Regions from separate parts of the Sediminibacillus sp. JSM 1682029 genome, predicted to be linked through region 1. Evidence: riboswitches for the same ligand, from Rfam matches in the RefSeq annotation. Region 1 holds a riboswitch; each other region holds the start of a gene.

Region 1 (4,197 bases):
ATATATTGCGGAGTGGGCGGAGTAATCGACAGCCCGAGCAGAATTCCTTGGGTAAGGACTTCCACGACTACAAAGGTAAGAACCAGCTTCCATGTGATCCCCTGGATTGAGCGGCCTTTCCTGCGTGCGTTTTGGGTGGCTGCCGCGATCATCAGGACGACCATCAACAGGATGTACAGCATATTTTCAGCGTCGAATACATACTGCAAAAGATACCCGACTGCCAGAAGCTGGATAATCGAGCGGACTGCAGCGATGATTGTATCTTTTTCCAGTTCCAGTTTCAATGCTTTCGATAATAAAAGCGGAATGAGAACGAAAATGAGAGCGAGGGACAAAGTAAGATAATTCATTTAGTCCTCCCCCTTTACAAACCGTCTGACTTGTTCATTGGATGGGTCATTCAACAGACTGCTTTCCCCTGTCTCTACAACCTCGCCAGCGATCATCACCCAGGTATAGTCTCCGAGGTTTTTTGCCTGTTGGAGGTTGTGGGTGATCCAAATCATCGTCGTGCCATACTTTTCATTTATTTTGACAATCAGCTCTTCGATGTCTTGTTGGGAAACTCGGTCAAGCGAAGCGGTGATTTCATCCAAAAGTAAGATATCCGGCCGGTTGACTAGAGTGCGTGCAATTGACAACTTTTGCCGCTGACCACCAGATAAATCTTTAATGTTCTGTTGAAGGATGTCCTGCTTCAGACCGACTAAGTCCAACAATTCTAATGCCTTCTCCCGGCGAAGTTCTTCTCCCTGCAGTTTGAGAGGAAGAGTTAGGTTATCGAAAACACTTCCACTTATCATGGTAGCGCTTTGCAAGGCAATTCCGACTTTCCTGCGAAGCTCGACAGGATGATATTTTTCAATATGTTTGTCCTCCACATAAATATCTCCAGAACTGGTTTTACGCAGGCCGTTGATCAACCGGAATAAACTCGTTTTACCAGCACCGGATGGCCCGACCAAGGTTGTGATTTTTCCTTCAGGAAAAGAGCCGGTTACTTGTTTTAATATTTCCTGTCCATCGGCAGCGTAAGTTACATTTTCTAGACGAACGGCCTCCTTGACTGTCACTGGCATGAATGATTCTCCTTCTCTCTAGTTTGCAAGTACAATCAGTTTCCCCAATATAGACGGTTCCTATTTTCCCTTTGTACCAGATCAATTTTAACAAATATCCTGAAGATTTGCTGACCGAATCGATGCTGTCTATATGAAGAATCTACGCAAAACTCTACCACCCTCAGGGAGAATCAGGTATAATAAAATTAGCGCAACACACAATTACATAAGCGAAACCACAAGGGGAGCTATATGCTGAGAGTGAACGGAACTGTTCTGACCCTTTGAACCTGTTAGTTAATGCTAGCGCAGGGATGTGGATGATGGTGGATCGGATTCTGGCTGTCTGCATACATGTTCTCCCTTGGTGTTTCGTTTGGAAAAGGGGAGTTTTTTTATATGTTGAAAAAGTTGGGTTTGGTTGCATTGATTGAAGCATCATTTTTCGCTGCACTGGCATTTGTTTTTGACTTGCTGCCTTCAATCAGATTGTCGCCATCGATTTCCATCTCGTTCGCCATGGTACCGGTTCTACTGCTTGCTTTCAGAAGGGGCTTCGTTGTCAGTGCTCTTGCCGGCCTTATTTGGGGATTATTGCAAGTAGCGCTTGGGGATGCCGCACGCTCTTTTCTGACGCCTTTACAAGGATTTATCGAATACTTTGTCGCTTTTGCATTCGTTGGGTTTGCCGGCCTTTTTTATCAACCGGTTCAGACTGCATTTCGCAAGGGGAGGAAAAGAACCGCTTTATGTCTCGTGACTGCTGCTGTTTTTGTCGGCAGTATCGCACGTTATTTTTGGCATTTCATCGCCGGTTTCATATTTTGGGGTGAATATGCGCCCGAGGGAATGAACCCAGTCTTGTTTTCCTTTATTGCCAACGGGGTGACAGCACTTGGTGCCGCTGTATTGTGTTCTATAGTGACTGTATTGGTAGTAAGCAGTGCACCTTCGTTGATCAAGCCCAAAGTGACTGCCGCCACTGTCACTCCTCCGCGAAAGGCTTCCTGAGAGATAAATAATAGAATGGTTACGGAAGGTAGGGGTAACTCATGGATCCATTGGACATCCTGGACAATTTACAGAGTATAAAGCCTGTCTACCAGCCTATTGTCAGTGCGATCCGTCATTCGGTAGCAGGCTATGAAGTGCTGGGAAGATTCAGGGTCAAAGGAGAATGGGAAAGTCTCGGCCCCTTTTTTCACGATCCGGATGTACCGGAAGAGTTTAAGGTAGAAGTCGATCAACATCTGCTTCAAATCGCTTTAACAGAAATGCTGGACTCAGAAGTTGACGGTTATTTGTTTATAAATCGGAATGCCAAGCAGCTAATGGTGAATGACGGAGAAGACCTGTTGCAGCTGCTGCTCGATTTCGAGGCAAAAGGGTTTGCGATGAACCGTATTGTCATCGAAGTTACGGAGCATGACTTCGATGAGGCGTTTGAAAATTTAAATCATCTCCTGCTTTATTATAAAACATTCGGCATCCAGATCGCAGTCGACCACGTTGGAGCGAAAAGCTCTAACATTGACCGGATCCGCCAGCTGGAACCGCACATATTAAAAATAGATACGGATATCATCCGCCGTCATAACGCGGATGGTTTTCAGGATATCATGCATTCATTATCCATGCTCGCCAGGCGGATCGGAGCGGCTTTATTGTTTGAAAACATAGAAGATAATTTTCAACTGCATTTTGCCTGGAAGCATGGTGGCCGTTTTTACCAGGGATATTACTTGGCAAAACCGGGTTTTACGATGGACAATCAGTCCGTATTAGGGGTGAATGTAACGGATAAGGTATCCGAATACATCCAACGGGAAAAACAACTGGTGGAACAACGTCTGTATCACGTGCTGAATTGGGAGAAAAAAGTGAAAAAAAACCAGGCACAGTGGGAAGGAATCAAAAATGCTGATCATTTTATCGAAGGCTTGACGAGTGACTTTGAGGAAGAGAGTTTCCGGATGTTTATCTGCGATAGTGACGGTCACCAGGTATCTTCCAACTTTCGCAAAAGAGACGGCCATTGGGAAATGGAACCTGACAAAATAGGGTCGAACTGGGCATTCCGTCCTTACTTCCTTGAAAATACTATGCAGATGAAAACGTGGAGTAGAGGGATACTGTCCGAAATCTATTCGGATATTGAAACAAGAGAAATGATTCGAACGTTTAGCTTTCCGCTGACAGATGAGTATTTTTTGTTTATTGATATCCGCTATGCTTTTATATTTGAGAACGAATCGCTGCTAATCTGATCGGGGCAGCCATCACGCACAACATTAGCTATGAGCCTGGCAAATGCCGGGCTTTTTTTGATGGGCAAAAGGGTGGTCATTAGGCCGGAGTAAATGGAGAGATATAGTTCCATTTACTTATTTTCCTGAAAAGTTAGTTCGTTTAATTGATAAACAAAGTTAAGCTGTTTATAATGAAAGGGCTTACAAACTAGAGAAGGGAGTTTATCATATTGCTTCTCTAAGTTTATAAGATGGGAGGGATGAGGAGGGTTTTGTAACTATTTAAAAAGGAGGAAATGATTGATGCTACAAGTCCTACGAAAACCTATAATTGCAGGCCTTGCCTTATCTTTGCTGGTTCCTGTTGGCGCTCGTTCTGTGGTGGCGGAACAAACAGAAAGTGCTGCTAGTGCCTTAGAAGTTCCATCTATCCAGGAAAGATATCAGGATTCTTTTGCCATTGGAGCCGCTGTGGAGCCTTATCAGTTGGAAGGAACACAGGGAGAAATACTTAAACACCATTATAATAGCATTGTTGCGGAAAACGTCATGAAACCGGTCAACATTCATCCGGAAGAAAAGCGTTATGATTTTGAAGAAGCAGACAAGATTGTACAGTTTGCCAGGGAAAATAACATGGAAGTCCGTTTCCATAATCTCGTCTGGCACAGCCAGGTACCAGAATGGTTTTTCCTCGATAAGCAGGGGAATAAGATGGTGGAAGAAACAGACCCGAAGCAACGGGAGAAAAACAAGCAATTACTATTGAAGCGGTTGGAAAAACATATAAAAACTATTGTGAAGCGATATAGAGATGATGTAGATTCATGGGATGTAGTCAATGAAGTAATCGATGAATATGCTTCTAATGATCGCGGACTGCG
Region 2 (4,197 bases), 140 kb from region 1:
TTTTAATTGCGGCAATCCTGACACCGACTGATCCTGTCTCGGTCGTTTCCATATTGAAGCAATCAACGGGAAATGAAAAAATTGCCGATATTGTAGAAGGTGAATCGATGGTTAACGATGGAACAAGCATCGTTGTCTACTCGGTACTTTTGACCATGTATAAAAGTGGAGAATCGTTCTCGATCGGTTCCTTCTTAGGTGAATTTTTACTCGTGTCTGCAGGCGGAATCATCCTGGGGATCATTTTTGGCTGGCTTCTCAGCAGGGCCGTCCATTATACACATCATAAACAATACCAGGTTATGCTCAGTATTATCGTCGCGTACGGCAGCTTCCATATTGCAGAAAAAATCGGGGTTTCTGGTGTCTTGGCAACTGTCACTGCTGGGATCATGCTCTCCTGGGAATTCGGTAAAACGGAAAAAGAAGACTATTTCCATGAATCACTTGACGGATTTTGGACCATTGTTGAGCCGTCTGTGTTAGCGCTCATTTTCTTGCTTATTGGCATTGATGCGGCAGATTATCTTGCATTTCCAGGCTGGATCCTTGCTTTTATCATTTTTGTTTTATCGCTTGTTGTCCGTTTCCTTGTACTGGCTGGTTTTACGAGCGTCGTTCCTGCCTGGAGAAAAAAATTCAGTGCAGGGGACGTTGGTTTGATTACTTGGTCCGGGATAAAAGGGACGATGTCGGTCGCCCTATTGCTGGGATTAGAAGCTGGGGTGGATAAAGATAATGTTCTAGTTTCATTGACTTTCGCCGCCATATTGTTGTCATTAGTCATTCAAAGTGTCGGCGTCTATCCACTGACAAAAGAAAAAGAAAAATAATCAGCTTGTGAACATTTTTTCTCGACAGATGGTGCCTTTCTTTTCTTAATTGAATAGACTGCAATAGAGGTGAACGCCCATGCAGAAAATTTATTTGGTGCCAGTCGATGACAGTGAGCAATGTCTATCCGCAGTCGACCATGCTGTAGAAGCGGCGCTTGCAAGTGGATATGGAATCCAATTGTTGAACGTCCAGCCGAAAGTCCATACCCAGTATGCGCAATCAAAAGTCGGGATAAAGAAGTTGGAAAACTACAAAAAGGAAACATCCGGCAAAATCCTGGATCGGGCAGAAAAGAGGACAAAGGGGCTGGTGGAGGTTGTATGTAAAACGCGCTGGGGAATCCCTGCAGTGGAAATATGTGAAGAGGCCAAAGGGAAAGCTATAAAGGGAATTTTTCTAGCTCCTAGAAAACCAAAGAAAAAGCTAGGAAGCATCACTTATAAAGTCCTGCAAAAGTCGACTGTACCAGTGACTGTCATTCCAGTTTGACGATAAGCATTGATACTACCGCTTGGCACGACTTTCTATTCGCGCCGGATTTTTGCAGTACAGGGCAGTTTTCGTTATACTTTGTTTAACAAAAAAATGGTGCCGAAGCCTTCAGGGGGAGCCAACTGGCTGAGAGTGGACGTAGTTGTCCAGACCCTTTGAACCTGTTAGGTGATGCTAGCGTAGGGATGGCGGCTTTTTTGATGGCAATGAAGCAATGCAACGGGTATTTCCATCAGGAAGCTTCCCCCGCATTGCTTTTTTGTTGTCGTTAACCAAAATGAAGGGGGTGGGCACTATGGAATCAAGGCAAACACTATTTTTGGTCGAGGTAGCCATTATGTCTGCTATGGCGCTCGTACTTGATATTATTCCTTTCTTGTCGTTCAAAATCTGGCCGCAAGGCGGCTCTGTCTCATTTGCCATGATACCAGTATTCCTTGTTGCTTTCCGATGGGGAGTAAAAGGCGGATTGTTAAGCGGCCTATTGTTCGGGGCTTTTCAAGTCGTGACCGGTACAGCTTATATTCTTACACCTTTACAGGGATTGATTGAATACGGTTTTGCATTTACAGCTCTCGGAACGGCAGGAGTGGTATCTGCAAAAGTACAAGAATCATTGAAAGCTGGAAAAAATTCAGCATTTATTGTGTATATTGTACTTGGAGTGCTTTTGGGATGCACTGGACGCTTTTTGGGTCACTTGTTGGCGGGAGTTTTCTTCTTTTCGGAAAACGCACCCGAAGGACAACCGATTTGGCTTTATTCCGCTGTATATAATGGATCTTACATGCTTCCGGCATTTATTTTGAGTTCGATTGTCATTTCCTTTTTGTTCTACAAACAGCCAAGATTGGCAGAAGCAAGGTCTGGGTCGCAAGGAAAATGAGTATAGGGGAAGTAAAAGGAAGGCGGGATTCTTAATGAAGGAACTTATCGGCAATTGTAATCGTTGTGATGATGCTGTTTACTGTAAAGATGGTTTTTTTGATGGTGTTCTCCATGAGGGGAAACTGCTTTGCATTGTTTGTAGTGAACAAGCCGAATCGGAAGAAGCATCAACGAAAAGATGAATATGTTTTAAGTACATGGATTGGATGTAATGATTAAAGCTTCTCGGACTTGCGGTTTCTTTTTCCGTAAGGAAGCCAAGATAAAAAGGGGCTGCCGCAACAGGAGGGAACTGAAAAACGTCCTTTTTGTTTTCGGCGTTTGTCGGGGGATTTCACAAGTTGCCTGTCAGCGGATGCTTGCCGCAGGGGCGGCCATAGCTGACTATGTCAAGAAGGTCACATGACCAAGTGAATTTTCGCTCGAGTCCTTCCTGCAGCCCTCACTAAAACCTTTTGAAATTACGCGAAAAGCGGTCTGAATGGAGTGAACTCCCATACAGACCGCTTTTTTTAGGATTCTGCCTACCCTGGCATTCCAGTTTTGCTTCCACCTCTTACAGAGTTTCGGTTAATAATTGTTCGACATTATCTGTATTGGTGACCACTAGCAAAACTTTTCCTTCATCTAACTCTTCCTCATAATTGTTGGCTTCCACATCCGACAAACCAACTTCTTTCAGCTTGGTACGAAGCTCGTCTCCTTTTTTATTGAACATATTACCTACGGCGCTCTTTAGATTCATTTCGTTCAATCCGATGGTGTTGGCGTCAGCATTATCTGCAACGCGTTTCGTACGGTCACTGTCATGTGCCAGAACATAAACGTTATCTTTATCAATGCCCTTTTGACTTAGCTTGTTTACATCCTGTTGCAACTGTTCGTCATTCGTATATTTGCGGATAAATGGTGACATTGAAAGTCCTCCTTTTTTATTTTCCATTTCATTAGTAAAATACCCGTCCTGCATAGAACGAAACACTTGGATGGGGGGGCTTAATTCGTTGCCCGGTATCAGAAAAGAGTCAATTTTCAAGTAAAAACATTGTTGTTAAGGGAGGGATGCTCTAAAATAATTACAAGTCATTAAGGGGAGGATGAGGATGGAAAATAAAAAAATAGTAGCAACTTTTTCGATTGTCGGAGTGGATCCGGATACAGGAGAACACGGGATTGCTGTTCAATCAAAGTTTATTGCGGTAGGAGCTGTCGTCCCCTGGGCGAGGGCAGGGGCGGGAGCAGTCGCTACCCAGGCATTTGCCAATCCTTCATACGGCCCGCGGGGGCTTGAGCTCCTTGAAAAAGGTTATGCACCAGAAGAAGTTATCGAACAGTTGATCAAAGATGACCCGCAGAGGGAAGAACGTCAGGTCGGAATAGTGGACGCAAAGGGAAACAGCGCTACTTTCACTGGGAAGCAATGTTATGATTGGGCAGGTGGAATCCATGGCCGAAACTTCGCAGCCCAGGGGAACATCCTTGTAAATGAGGCAACTGTTGCCCAAATGGCGAGAACCTTCGAACAAACGGAGGGGAATCTGGCTGAACGTTTGCTGGCATGTCTGCAAGCGGCACAAGAAGCTGGTGGAGACAGCAGAGGAAAACAGTCGGCGGCACTGTATGTTGTAAAAGAAAAAGGTGGGTATGGCGGTTTGAATGACAGGCTTGTCGATTTACGGGTTGACGACCATCCGGAGCCGATTGAGGAAATCGCGCGTCTTTATCAGCTCCAACAGCTTTATTTTGGAGAGACCAAACCGGACAATATCCTTCCGCTTGAGGGAACTGTAAAGCAGCAGGTGATTTCTGGCTTAATAGGCAAGGGTTATATAAGGAGCGAAGGAGTCTCCGATGAAGAACTTCAGAAGCGCTTGACGGAGTACCTCCATACCGAGAATTTCGAGGAAAGGGAATTAGAAACAGGGAAGATAGATAAAGAAGTATTGGAGTTTTTAAATAAGCAGTAGCTTTAATCTTTAG
Region 3 (4,197 bases), on a different contig from region 1:
TTTGAGCATCATCATCCGCCTCCTACAAAGTTTACAATTTCGATTTTGTCCCGGTCTGAGAGCCTCGTATCTGCATGTGCATGCTTTTCTAATATGTTCTGATTCAGTTCCACAATCACAACCTTATCCCCAATTCCGAAGTACTCTAATAATGATGAAACAGTGGCAATGGTATCCGGAACTTCTACCATATCGCCGTTGATAACTAACTCCATCCCTATTCCTCCTCGTTAAAGCGTTTTCTCAAGGTGGCGATCTATCCGGAAGGCACGTAAGTCCGCTGACAGCGGTTCTCGATCTACTAATCCAGCGATCAGTTCGCCAGTAATAGGAGAAAGCAAAATGCCGTTCCGGAAATGCCCTGTTGCCACATACAACCCTTCGTACGCTGGATGCTCCCCTAAATAAGGAAGACCATCTGAAGTTTGCGGCCGAATACCAGCCCAGGCTTTTTCCCATTCTGCATGTATGATTTCAGGAACTAGTTTTTTCGCCTGCTCCATCAGATAAGAAATCCCACCCACTGTCACGGTTTGATCAAAGGTATTTGGTCGGACCGTGGCCCCTACCAGAAGGCGACCGCCTTTTTTGGGTACCAGATAACAGCTATGAGAAAAAATCGTTCCAGTCAGTAATGGTCGATGGGCGACCACGGAAAAGCACTCTCCTTTTACGGGATAAGTGTTGAAGGGAATTTCCGAATCAGGCAACAGGGATTCACTCCATGCCCCTCCCGTCAAAATCACCTTGTCACTCTCGAAGCTCCCTCCACTTGTCCTTACTCCTGCTATTTTTCCGTTGTCAAAAAGAAAAGCGAAAACTTCCGTAAACTCCCTTATTTCCACCCCCAGCACTGCAGCTGCTTTCAAAAAACCAAGCGTTATTTGCGGCGCTGCTACCTGCCCATCTTTTTCAATATACATCGCGCCCCGGATTGCTGAGGATAGGGCAGGCTCTCTCCTTCGTACTTCTTCCCGACTTATCCATTTTGCTTGTTCACCTGTCCGGTTTTGGAGTTCAATAACATGCTTAAAACGGTTTTCTTCCTCATCTGTCAAAGCCACTTTGTACATTCCTTTGTTTACTAATTCGATATCCATTCCGGTTAATTTTTTTATTTCCTTTGCAAGAGCAGGAAACATCGACCTGCTTTTCTTTGCCAAGTGGAACAAGGGACCATCTTCCTCCAGTTCAGCCTGTGCCGCCAGCATCCCCGCAGCCGCTCCAGAAGCTTTGCTTGCCAGGCGGTCCTTTTCCAGCAAAAGAACTTTTTTCCCTCTTTTGGCCAGGTTATACGCGACAGACCCCCCATTGACCCCTCCGCCAATCACAATACAATCGTACTTATCAGGCATTAAAAGTCCTCCTTTCCGCTTAGCACTTCCTATCTAAACTTGTTTGAGATAGAAAGTCGGGAAACATATTCTTTCACTTTCCCCAGAGGCTGGTTCGCCTCCAAAACACCCGACATCACAGCTACCCCTTTCGCACCAGCTTCCATCACCTCGTTTACATTGCCAGGTTTGATTCCTCCTATCGCTATCACCGGCATAGAGACAGACGATGAAACTGACCGTAATTGTTCCACTCCTCGTGGTGCTGATTCTGGTTTGGACTGGGTGGAAAAAACATGGCCAAAGAATGCATAATCAGCACCTTGCTTTTGAGCCAACGTTGCTTCTTCAAGGGAGTGAACCGAACAACCAACGCGGAATTCAGGGAAATTTCCCTTCACTGGGCCGATCGGTAAAGAATGATACGCTAAATGAACACCGTAGACCTTCATCACATGGGCAACGTCTAACCGGTCATTTACGATGATTTTAGAAATGGGAACTTGATTGTCTAGTAACAATTTAATCAGTTGATAGATTTCCATAGCCGTTTTATGCTTCTCACGGATATGAATAGCGGTTATGTATGGATGTATGTCCCCTGCGATTTTGGCTAATTTTTCTGGTCGTTGATTTCCGGTAGAAACGATATGCAGCTCTCCATTCCCCATAACCCTCCCCCCTTGGCTAGCGCTGTCTTTAATGAACTGCAGCTCCTTCGTCATATTTTCCATCGATTCGCGGGACGCAAAAAGGCCACCCGGATATAGGGGTGGCCTTTTAGTCAATATATTATAAACAGTCATAATATAAAAGTTTCAATCCCACTTCCCTACGCTGGTATTTCCCAGATCAGGTTCAAAGGGTCCAGAATACTATCTGTCTCAGCCTTATACGGCACCCCTAGTGTAAACATATGTGATTTTCATTAAGTATAACATAGCTCTTTTTTCAAGACTAGGATATAAGTGTAAATACAGGAAAAGCTCTTTCGGATTCAACAAACCACTCACCACTGGTCGCATAACCCTCTATTCATTCAAGAAACGACAGTAACATAGAATATGTTTCCCATTTCCCGCGTCACAAAAGGGACTGATTGATTTTATCACGTCTATTTAGTTGAGTCTCTCTTTGTAAATGCGTGAAGTGCCGCGAGATGCCATACTAGGTAACACATCACCATTAAATGAAATCCATAAAAAACCAATGAAGCTCGGATGAAGCACCTCATTGGTTACTATGCTAAAGAGATTTATAATTCTCTAATTTTGTTCATAATCATCCGCTGCTCGACGGATGCAACCAATCTCCTTGTGTCGGCTACCGTATCCGGGTTCACGCTCACACTGTCGATTCCTTCCTGGATAAGGAATTCTGTAAATTCGGGATACAAGGAGGGTCCCTGCCCACAGATAGAAACGCTCTTATGATGTTTATGTGCCCCTTGTATCAACATTTTGATTGCCTTCTTCACAGCAGGATTGCGTTCATCAAAGTAACCCATGGTGTTCAGAATTCCCGAATCCCGATCGGAGCCAAGTACCAACTGGGTCAGATCATTACTCCCGATACTAAACCCGTCAACCATTTTCGCGAATTCTTCCGCTTCGAATATGACGGATGGCACTTCGGCCATAATCCAAATTTTGAATTGTTGATCTTGTATGAGACCTTCCTCTGCCATGATTTCTTTGACTCTCTTTACTTCCCAAGTAGTCCTGACGAAAGGAAGCATGGTCCACACATTTATCAGTCCATAGTCTTCCCTTACTTTTTTTATGGCGCGGCATTCCAGCCTGAAACCTTCCTCGTATTCCGGAGATATATAACGGGAAACCCCTCTCCACCCGATCATCGGATTGGCTTCAATCGGTTCTACTTCTTCCCCGCCTTTTAATCCTCTGAATTCGTTGGAACGGAAGTCGCTCAACCTTACTACAACAGGCTTAGGGTAAACGTCTTGCGCTACCTTGGTGATGCCCTCGGCCATTTTATCGATAAATTGCTTTTCTTCGCCATTTCGCAATAGATACATAGGATGGGCGCCGACAAGGTGGGTGAAAATGAATTCTGTACGCATCAGTCCTATTCCATCGAACGGCAGGTCTTTGTATTTTCCGATCAAATCCGGCTCACCAAGATTCATGTAAACCTTCGTCCCGGTAATCGGAGCCAGCTGATGAAGATTCATTTGGTCGATAACGGATGGTGTCTGGTTTCTTTCTTTATCTTTTTCCTCCTTTTCCTCTAATATGCCTTGATAAACGACACCTCGTGTGGCATCCACAGTGACTTCCATTCCTTCTTTCAATACTTCGGTTGCATTGTTGGACCCGACAATACAGGGAATGCCGAACTCTCTGGAAACAATGGCAGCGTGACAAGTCCGGCCGCCTTCGTTGGTCACAACGGCTGCAGCTTTTTTCATGGCCGGCATCATGTCCGGATTGGTCATGATGGTTACCAGGATATCCCCTTCTTCCACCTTCGAAATTTCGGTGATATCTTTGATTTTCCTTACCTTCCCACTTCCCCTGCCCGGAGATGCAGCAAGCCCCCGCAAAAGCGCCACTCGTTTTATTTCCACTTGTTCCTTCACACCCGTTTCCTCCTTTTTTAACGTGGTAATCGGTCGAGCCTGTAAAATATATAATTCATTGGTGTCACCATCGATCGCCCACTCGATATCCTGTGGAGAGTGATACATTTTTTCGATTCGCAGTGCATCAGCAGAGAGTCGACTGATTTCTGTTGCTGTCAGGCATTGTTGCGTTACCAGGTCTTCCCCCAGGAATTCTTTGACGGCGACTTTTGACGTTCCGACTGCTTTCTCGTTTTTGACAACAAGGAAGTTTTTCGT
Region 4 (4,197 bases), on a different contig from region 1:
AGTAATCCGCCTATTAAATGAAACAAGGTGCTTTTGCCGCTTCCGGAAGGACCGACAATCGAGACAAATTCGGCATCGGAAACGGACAAGGAAAGGTTCTCCAATACGTGCCTGCCGCTGAAGGATTTGGAAACATCGATAATTGATAAATCAGCCATGCTGTTCAACCCCTTTCTTTTTCCAGCGGATGACGCGTTTCTCAATGGTGATGATGACAATGAAGAATAGTAGGCACAACACCATGATAAAGAAAATCGCTACAAAAACCCTATCGGTCCTAAAAGACGAAGAAGCAAGTGTCATATACACGCCGATTCCTTGTTGGGCACCGAGCCACTCGGATATCACAGCCCCCATCACACTGTATGTAGCTGAAATCTTCAGTCCGGAAAACAGCGAAGGAAGGGAGGTGGGCCATTCCAGCTTCCAAAAAATTTGCCGTTTGTCTGCACCAGCCATTTTTAAATAATGGAGCAGGTCCGGACTTGTTTGACGGAAACCATCCAATGTAGCTACGGCAATCGGAAAAAAACAGACTAACGTAATGATGATTAGCTTTGGAAGGATGCCGAACCCGAACCAGATGACCAACAGGGGTGCAAGCACAATGATCGGGATATTTTGTGAGAGAATCATCAATGGATAAATGGTTTGTCTCAGCTTAGGCAGCAAATGCAGACAGACAGCTGCTGCAATCCCGATATTCGTTCCAATCAAAAATCCAAGCAGGGTGAGCTGGATGGTCGAAAACAAATGCAGCTTGTAATCCTCCCAGCCGGCAACCGCCTCCATCCAGATTTGCGAAGGTGCCGGCAGCAGCCAAGAGGGAATTTCCGCCACTCTGCCCGCCACCTCCCAAACCAGCAGTAAAAGAAGGATGGCTGCAACCGGCCGCCAACCTGTCTTTATTCGTTTCATTAGCGGTATTTCTCCGTCAGTTTTTCCATGGAGGCGCCATTTGGCTGGTAAAGAACTTTTATTTGGGAAATCACGTTGGTGCTGCCCAGTTCGATCATCCTTCTGTTCATTTTTTCGATAACGGCAAACAACTCGCTCAAATTCCCTTCCATCGTCGTTTCCAGCGGGTTTACCTGATAGCGAACCCCGGATTCTTCGATCACCGCGATTGCTTCATCTACATAAGGAACGACATCTTCCCCGTTTTTTGTTTTTGGGATGATTTGAATACTTACCAGTGAATCACTCATTGTTTTTCTTCTCCCCCGTCAGGTAAAAATTCGTTCGTGAAGGCTTTTTCTGCTTTTAACTCATGTTCAAGCAAGCCATTGTCATACATCCAGCCGGCATAATTTTCCCAGACTTGCTGTTGTTGTTCACCCCATCGTGGGGCATCATCCTGGTATTTAGGAGACAACCACTGCTGACTCGCTTTGACCAGTTCGGCGTCCAAATCGGGAACTGCGTCGATGAGAATGTCGGCGGCTTCATCTGGCTGGTCCGCTGCAAACTGATAACCTTTGGAAGCGGCAGCAACAAAGGCCTCGACTGTCTCCGGATCATCGGCGATTTTCTGCTCACTAGTCGTGAGCACGGGTGTATAGTAGTCCAGTTTTTCGGAGTAGTCGGTCAAGTACTGCATGTTCAACTCTTTCCCGCGAAGCTCTGCTTCGATACCTGTCCAGCCATAGTAAATCCAGGCGAAGTCGATGTCACGCTCGACTGCTGTAAAGAAGTCGGTATCCCCCATATTGACGATACTTACTTTTTCTACGTCGGCTTTTTCCTGTTTCATCAGGGAGTCGATGACCGCTTTTTCCACGGGAGCCCCCCAGCCGCCATAAGTTTTTCCTTCAAAATCTTTTGGCGAAGTGATCCCTTTTTCTTTTGGTGAAGCAAAACCGGAAGTATTGTGCTGAATAATGGCTGCAATTGAAACGATCGGTATATCTTGTACCCTTGCTTCTGTCAAGGCTTCCTGGGCTCCAATTCCAAAATCGGCTTTTCCGGATGCGACCAATTGATCAGCCCCGGCCTCTCCTGGCATCAGAATTTCCACTTCGAGCCCTTCATCTTTGAAATATCCCTTTTCCTTTGCGGCATAAATGCCAGTATGGTTCGTATTAGGCGTCCAGTCCAACACGAGGGACACTTTCTTTAATGCGTCCTTTTCTTCGGTGCCGGCATTTTCCTTGCTGCAGCCGGCTGCCAACAACAGAAGCAGGGCGGCAAGTAAGATTGATAACTTTTTCATCCTATTTCCTCCTAGCGATTAATGATGAAGCACTTAAACAATGCAGGACTGAAATAGGGAACAGGAACCGCGTGAAATATCATGATGTAAGCATGCGGTTCTGTGAAGGCAAGCCGTTAAAGGGCAATAAAAAATGCACCATAGGCCATACCCAGGGTGCATATTATCGCATACTACCGTTCAAATATGTTCCCTACGCTGGTGTCAGCCAGATCAGGTTCCAAGGGTCAGTATCTTGACGGATACAATCTCAACCAGCAGTAACTGGTCCCCCTACATGAAAGTGATTCATTCAATTGTCTTGATTACATTATAACCTTGCCACAGCCTGCCGATTTTTTCAAGGACTAGTTTTCCTTGGTATCTTGCCGCTTCTTTTTTTTGATTGTCTTTCGTGTAATGAAAATACCAGCTGACACCAGAGCGGCAAGCACCAGTAGAACTGGAAGATTGCCGAATAGGAACACGATCAATCCGGAAAAGAAGGAAAGGAGAAAATCGATGCTTTTGATAAATTGTTCTTTTGTTTTTTGCCAGGTGGTGGTTTCTCCACCGCTGCCGGAAATCCGTACATCGTTTTCCTGAAGACTGATGTCGACAGTGGCCAAGTCGGTTTTATTTTCCAAATAATTGATTCTTCCGGTGATCGTCTCGATTTCTTCTTGTACGCCGGCCAAGTCTTCGGATATTTGCAGCAGATCCTCGGTTTTCTTCGCTTCCTCCATAAAGGCCATCAACCGTTCTTCGACAGCCTTCTTGGACTTTAGGCGGGATTGAAGATCGACGTACTCTTCGGTGACATCCTGTCCGGAAACATTGTTTTCCAGTACTTTGCTGCTGCCCTCTTCGACAAAATCGATGAACGGCTGGAACTGCTCCTGAGGTACTCTTGCGGTGATATGCCCCTCTGTAAGGTCATCCTCGGGGTTTTGGTACGTACTCGACTCTACGATATAACCGCCGGCTTCGCTTACCTTTGATTGAATGGTTTCGAGAGTCTGTTGGTAATTACTTACTTCAATCCGTAGATTTGCATGGTAAATCACTTTCCGGTTTGCTTGCTTTGCTTTGCCGACAGCCGATTCCTCTTCCTGTTGTACTTCCCCTTCTTCTCCCGCGCTATCCTCTGCCGCCTTGTTTTCGCTTAGAACTGCAGAGTCTTGACTGCTTTCTGTTCCAGCGCTGTCCATCTCCACGGGCATGTCGGCATTTTCTGGTGAGTCGTTGCTGCATGCTGCCAACAGCAGGAGTAAACAGACCGCAAGTGAATGGAAGTGCCACTTTTTCATATTTTGACCACCCTTTAGTTTTTTAGGTAGACGTCGGGCAGCCGTGAAGGTTACAACTGACTTTCTTTTTTGCATGGATATTTGCATGGATATGAATGAATATGTATAAAATGCTGCATGTGCGAAAAGGAAGGAAGCTATAGGCGATTGTTTCGCCCGGGGTATGGAAATGGGCGGTGGGCAGGAATCACAACTGTGTACGCCCATCATACATTACATTATAAATAAGCGGCATGGGATGTTCTCACTAAAAAAACAGGAGTACCAGTAGGATATCAACAGGATAATCCACTTTTTCTTTAAAAAAATGAAATTTAACGGTTGAATTAATATACTTAATAGTGCATAATAATTCATACAAACCAAACATGCTCAGTCTATTAATAGATTACAAGCAGAAGGGGAGCGTTAATCAAATGAAAAAAGATAAGATTGTGTTGGCATACTCAGGTGGTCTTGATACTTCTGTCGCTATCAAATGGCTTCAGGATAAATATAATTTTGACGTGATTGCTGTCGCGTTGGATGTGGGGGAAGGGAAGGATTTGGACTTTGTGAAAAATAAAGCCCTCGATGTTGGAGCAGTCAAATCATATGTGGTGGACGCCAAATCGCTCTTTGCGGATGAATATGTACTTCCGGCCTTGCAAGCCAACCTATTGTACGAAAACAAATACCCTTTGATTTCGGCATTGT

Evidence for each region. Region 1 has a riboswitch for thiamine pyrophosphate ahead of thiT (energy-coupled thiamine transporter ThiT). Riboswitches for the same ligand answer to the same signal wherever they lie in the genome.
Region 2: another riboswitch for thiamine pyrophosphate. It lies ahead of thiT (energy-coupled thiamine transporter ThiT); the one in region 1 lies ahead of thiT (energy-coupled thiamine transporter ThiT).
Region 3: another riboswitch for thiamine pyrophosphate. It lies ahead of tenI (thiazole tautomerase TenI); the one in region 1 lies ahead of thiT (energy-coupled thiamine transporter ThiT).
Region 4: another riboswitch for thiamine pyrophosphate. It lies ahead of ABVF09_RS17445 (ABC transporter substrate-binding protein); the one in region 1 lies ahead of thiT (energy-coupled thiamine transporter ThiT).

The regions. Positions count from the first base shown of each region.
Region 1 is NZ_JBEWYY010000001.1:408,684-412,880, reverse strand. It holds gene ABVF09_RS02030 (ABC transporter permease) at 1-353, opposite strand, end outside; gene ABVF09_RS02025 (ABC transporter ATP-binding protein) at 354-1,082, opposite strand; TPP riboswitch at 1,296-1,396, shown strand; gene thiT (energy-coupled thiamine transporter ThiT) at 1,467-2,075, shown strand; gene ABVF09_RS02015 (EAL domain-containing protein) at 2,117-3,331, shown strand; gene ABVF09_RS02010 (endo-1,4-beta-xylanase) at 3,617-4,197, shown strand, end outside.
Region 2 is NZ_JBEWYY010000001.1:264,717-268,913, reverse strand. It holds gene ABVF09_RS01360 (cation:proton antiporter) at 1-833, shown strand, start outside; gene ABVF09_RS01355 (universal stress protein) at 913-1,326, shown strand; TPP riboswitch at 1,431-1,532, shown strand; gene thiT (energy-coupled thiamine transporter ThiT) at 1,625-2,215, shown strand; gene ABVF09_RS01345 (hypothetical protein) at 2,250-2,399, shown strand; gene ABVF09_RS01340 (YflT domain-containing protein) at 2,774-3,133, opposite strand; gene ABVF09_RS01335 (DUF1028 domain-containing protein) at 3,321-4,184, shown strand.
Region 3 is NZ_JBEWYY010000008.1:145,510-149,706, forward strand. It holds gene ABVF09_RS14450 (thiazole synthase) at 1-9, opposite strand, end outside; gene thiS (sulfur carrier protein ThiS) at 12-215, opposite strand; gene thiO (glycine oxidase ThiO) at 231-1,355, opposite strand; gene tenI (thiazole tautomerase TenI) at 1,385-2,005, opposite strand; TPP riboswitch at 2,147-2,249, opposite strand; gene ppsA (phosphoenolpyruvate synthase) at 2,590-4,197, opposite strand, start outside.
Region 4 is NZ_JBEWYY010000013.1:50,751-54,947, reverse strand. It holds gene ABVF09_RS17460 (ABC transporter ATP-binding protein) at 1-158, opposite strand, end outside; gene ABVF09_RS17455 (ABC transporter permease) at 151-918, opposite strand; gene ABVF09_RS17450 (MTH1187 family thiamine-binding protein) at 918-1,208, opposite strand; gene ABVF09_RS17445 (ABC transporter substrate-binding protein) at 1,205-2,212, opposite strand; TPP riboswitch at 2,386-2,497, opposite strand; gene ABVF09_RS17440 (DUF4349 domain-containing protein) at 2,560-3,501, opposite strand; gene ABVF09_RS17435 (argininosuccinate synthase) at 3,918-4,197, shown strand, end outside.